Regions from separate parts of the Mesorhizobium sp. M1396 genome, predicted to be linked through region 2. Evidence: riboswitches for the same ligand, from Rfam matches in the RefSeq annotation. Region 2 holds a riboswitch; the other holds the start of a gene.
What was found. A riboswitch is a leader RNA that binds a small molecule or an ion and turns the genes downstream of it on or off. The one in region 2 is predicted to bind cobalamin.
Positions count from the first base shown of each region.

Region 1: linked by a shared signal. The riboswitch ahead of metE (5-methyltetrahydropteroyltriglutamate--homocysteine S-methyltransferase) and the one ahead of NKH02_RS13390 (aromatic ring-hydroxylating oxygenase subunit alpha) in region 2 are both predicted to bind cobalamin.

Region 1 covers NZ_JAMYLA010000050.1:22,105-24,291, reverse strand. Annotated here, with positions in the region: gene metE (5-methyltetrahydropteroyltriglutamate--homocysteine S-methyltransferase) at 1-1,161, opposite strand, end outside; cobalamin riboswitch at 1,257-1,458, opposite strand; gene NKH02_RS26675 (alpha,alpha-trehalose-phosphate synthase (UDP-forming)) at 2,027-2,187, opposite strand, start outside.
Region 2 covers NZ_JAMYLA010000017.1:14,570-16,756, forward strand. Annotated here, with positions in the region: gene NKH02_RS13390 (aromatic ring-hydroxylating oxygenase subunit alpha) at 1-1,041, opposite strand, end outside; cobalamin riboswitch at 1,157-1,358, opposite strand; gene NKH02_RS13395 (DUF680 domain-containing protein) at 1,868-2,071, shown strand; gene NKH02_RS13400 (DUF680 domain-containing protein) at 2,141-2,187, shown strand, end outside.

The DNA of each region.
Region 1 (2,187 bases), on a different contig from region 2:
CAGGGCCCGGGCCAGCAAGACCAGCTCGTCGGTCTTCTGGGCCGCGAAGGCGAGCCACGACCTGATGTCGGCGTCGAGTTCCGTCTCCATGCGCAGATCAATCGGCACATGCAGCATCGAGCAAGAAGGCGCGATCTCGACGCGGTCCAAGGGCCAGCCGGCGACGATCGGTTTGATGCGGTCGAGAATGGCGGGCAGGTTCCCACGCCAGACGTTGCGGCCATCGATCAAGCCAAGCGAGAGCACCAGATCCTTCGGAGCGAGCCGACCCACCGTTTCCAGCTGCTCGGGAGCGCGCACGAGATCAATATGCAGCCCGGCCAGGGGCAGAGAAACCGCGGTTTCGAGATTGTCTCCCAGCGACCCGAAATACGTAGCCAGCATGATCTTCAGCTCGGGCGCGGCTTTCGACAGCTGGCCATAGGCGAATTCGAACGCAGCTCGTTCGTTCGGGTTCAGATCGAGGACAAGCGCTGGCTCATCGATCTGCACCCAGTCGGCTCCCGACAGCTTCAGCTTCTGCAGGACTTGCTCGTAAACGGGCAGCAGCCGCGGTAGGAGCGCGATGGGACCGAACCCCTCGGCAGGCGATTTCGCCAGCTTGAGGAAGGTGATGGGTCCAAGGATGACTGGGCGTGTGTGAATGCCGAGAGCTTTAGCCTCGAGGAAGTAATCGACCGGCTTCGATGAAGAGAGTGCGAACGTCTGATCATCATCGAGTTCCGGCACAATGTAGTGGTAGTTGGTGTCAAACCACTTGGTCATTTCCATCGCGGTTACACCAGGTCCATGAGCCTCCTCCTGGTGACCAGCGTGTCCACAATCCTCCGTCTGACCCTGGTTGCCGCGCGCCATTGCGAAGTAGATGTCAAGTGGGACCTCGCCGCTATTCCAGCCGTAACGGGATGGAACGGCCCCGACCATGGCTGCGGTGTCGAGCACATGGTCGTAAAGCGAGAAGTCGTTCGACGGGATTTTCGACACGCCGCGATCGCGCTGCTCTTCCCAGCTAGCGGCACGGAGCGCCTTCGACGTCGTGAGAAGGTCGCCAGCGGACGATGTTCCGGACCAGTAGCTTTCAAGCGCGAATTTCAGTTCTCGCCGACGACCGAAGCGCGGCACGCCGAGCGTTGCTACAGGAATTTCCTGAGAGTCAGTCATGTCATACCCCGATGGTTGGGGCGCCGATGACAAGGAAGGCGCTAGCAGACCGGCACGAACGCCGGCTCGCAGCGGCCACCGAGACACCCCGCCCGTGGACGTAATTCGCCGTGGCAGGTCTCCTGGCTCGCGGGGTCATAGCCTCTACCCGTCTTCCTGAGGGTATTCGCCTCAGTGACATGAGTGGGGTTGGCTCGCCGCTAACAGTTGCGGGGGCAGCGCCGGCATTGCACCGGCTTCCCTCTTAGCTCCGCTGCGGCAGCGCCGCACGCGAGAACCACGACACGCAGACAATCACAGCAGTCCGCTCTTTTGTCAATGACGCATAACGAAATGTTTATGTCGTTATGTGATTTCGCTTTTATGCTTGTCTAACATTGTGAAATATTCAGTCGCCCATTGGCGGCGCTGCTCCGCTGCCACCATTGTCCAACTAATGGATCCCTGTCGGGCTGCGACATCCCTCGCAGGTCGCCGATGAAGGATTTCGGACAAGACTTCAAGCGCGTGACAACGTCATTAGAATGCAGAAGATCGCATTGGTGGCGATGTTTAACGATGCGGCCGCAAGCCGTGCGTGCGTGGTAGAAGCGGTTTTCTCGGAGTGAGCGCCAAACCGTGGTCCGAGGGGAATTGGCACGCCAGTCGTCATCACGGGTGACTAGGCAATCGTGATGACTCCGCTCGGCGGCAAGAGACCACACTGACGGAGCCTGGCTCAAGGGTCTGATGCAAAGCCCGACTGTGGTCCCGATAAGCCGCTTAAGCCGCATTCAGGCGGTCAGTATAAGTATCTCTCTCTCCAAGCGCTCGGCATTGAGGGATGCGCAAATGCAGGCAAAGCTCGCGTGCTTCATATTCTGCATCATACGATCGGCAGGACCCAGTTTTTATCCAGTGCACGCGTCAGCGCGGTGTGCAATTCTGGCTCGGTCCGATACGAAGGCATTTGGGCCTCGCTGATCCAGCCCAAGCCAACATAGTGGAAGTGATCCGCAGGGACCGTAACCCGGCTGCTGTCCAGTT
Region 2 (2,187 bases):
GTCTTCGATGGTGTAATCGACCCCCTCGACCGCGTCCTTGTGCACCAGCCACTTCGTCGTCACCGCCGTTTCCGTGGCGCTGATCGGCAGCACCCGGAACGTCACCGCGTGATCGATGAGGATGTGGTTCCAGGTCGTCGGATAGTGATAGTGCATCAAGGTTCCGATCCTGTCGGCGGAGACAGTGTCGGAGAGGTTCTTCTTCACCGCCAGCTTGCCGGTCATGGTGTAGCTGACGGCATCGCGCAACAGCGGCGCGCGGGTGGCGCGGTACTGCCCGGCCGGATCGATGCGGAACTTGCTCGGCAGGCCTGATGCCTCGCATTTGGCCCAATGCGCGACCATTTCAGGGTCGCTGTCGGCGCCGTTGACGCCGGTCACGGTAGGCGCTTCCGGGAAGGTCTTGCACAGCTCGGGATGATTGGCGACGCAGTGATAGCACTCGCGATTGTTTTCCCAGACCAGCTTCCAGTTGCCCTTCTCGATGATCGTGCTCTCGAAGGCGATCTTTGCTTCGCGCAACCGGTGCGGCAAAAGATAAGGTTCGATCATCGCCCGCATCGGCGCGAAATCGGCGGGCTCCCTGGCCAGGCAGATGAAGATGTAGCCGCCGACGCTCTCGCAGGCGACCGGCTTCAGGCTGAACTCACTCTTGTCGAAACCGTCGGCCATCTGGCGGGCAAACAGCAGCCGGCCGTCGAGCTCATAGGTCCATTGGTGATAGGGGCAGACCAGCTTTGCCGCCGTGCCCTTGTCTGTGTTGCAGACCCGGCTGCCGCGATGGCGGCAGGAATTGTGGAAGGCGTTGATCTTGCCTTGTTGGTCGCGGACAAGAACGACCGGATAGTCGCCGATCTGAACTGTGATGTAGCTGCCTGGCTTCGGCAGCTCGCAATCGTGGCCGATGAACAGCCAATCACGATACCAGATCAGCTCCATGTCGAGCTTGAAAAAGTCTGGATCGGTGTAGAAGGGCTGCTCTAGCGAAAAGCCTTGCCGGCGGCTGTTCAAGAGCCTCAGCATGTCGTTGCGAATATCCATGTCCTGTCCTCGTTTCTTAAGGACTGAACTGGTGGTGACGGAGGAAGGATCGGACGCAGGCCGGCGATGCGCCGGACATGCACTATCCACCTCTTGACCGCCCACCGCGATCAGTCGAGTCTAGAAATCTCGGGCTGGTTTCCGGGCTCTGGAGTTGTCCTTACGGACCATCGCGACACCTTCCCAGGCAACTGCCCAGTGGTCTCCCGTTGCGACTTGAACTCCACCACCGTTGCGGGGGCAGCGCCGGATTCTGACCGGCTTCCCAATTCTCCGCCTCGTCGTCACGAAGCGGCACCTGAGATGGTACGATCTAACCACGATCGCGGGCGCGTCATCGGCATGAAAACGACATCGTATCCATGCGGCGCGACACGCATGCGAAACGTTCCGTTGGCGATTGCGGAGCCGAAATCCTATCTCCGCGGCGGCCATTCCCAACTGCAATCTCATCGAAGCCAGCCCCTTGCCGGCGACCAAAAAAGGTTAACGGTTTCGAAAAGTGACCATTAGCTGGTTCTAAAATCGAACCGAACGGTTCGTTTCTGTTGACGGTGCGTGCAGGACGGTGTGAACGCCGGCCCTTGGAAACAGTTGGTGATCCAGCGGGCGATTTTACGTAAGGTATTGAAAAACATGAATAAAAAGTAGCGTGTGGAATCCCGTGGCACAATTTCAAGTGGCGGATTCATGGTCCACACGGAACAACTTCGTGATTGGAAAAGGTGAGGATGCCCTCCCACATCGGGGCTGTCCGAACGACGCGATTTCCTTTCCAAGACACGCCGCTGGACGGACGGAAAAGAAGACACTGGAGTACAAAAAAATGAAAAAGATCATTCTCACTGCCGCCGCCGTTCTGGCCATTTCCGGCAGCGCCTTCGCTAATGGTAGCGACCACTACGGTTCGAACGGCGCCAATCAGCCTGCTGCCGCGGTCGACAAGTCGTACACGGCTTCCACCAAGACCTCGGAACCGGTTGCCCAGACGCCCGCTCAGGGCAGCGACCGTAACCTCTTCGGCCGCTAACAACCAATTCCCAGTTGACGGCGGGTCTGCCCGCTGTCCTGGCGAAATCCAGAAATTCAGGAGACTAAAATGAACAAGATCCTTCTTGCCGCCGCCGCCGTTCTGGCCATCACCGG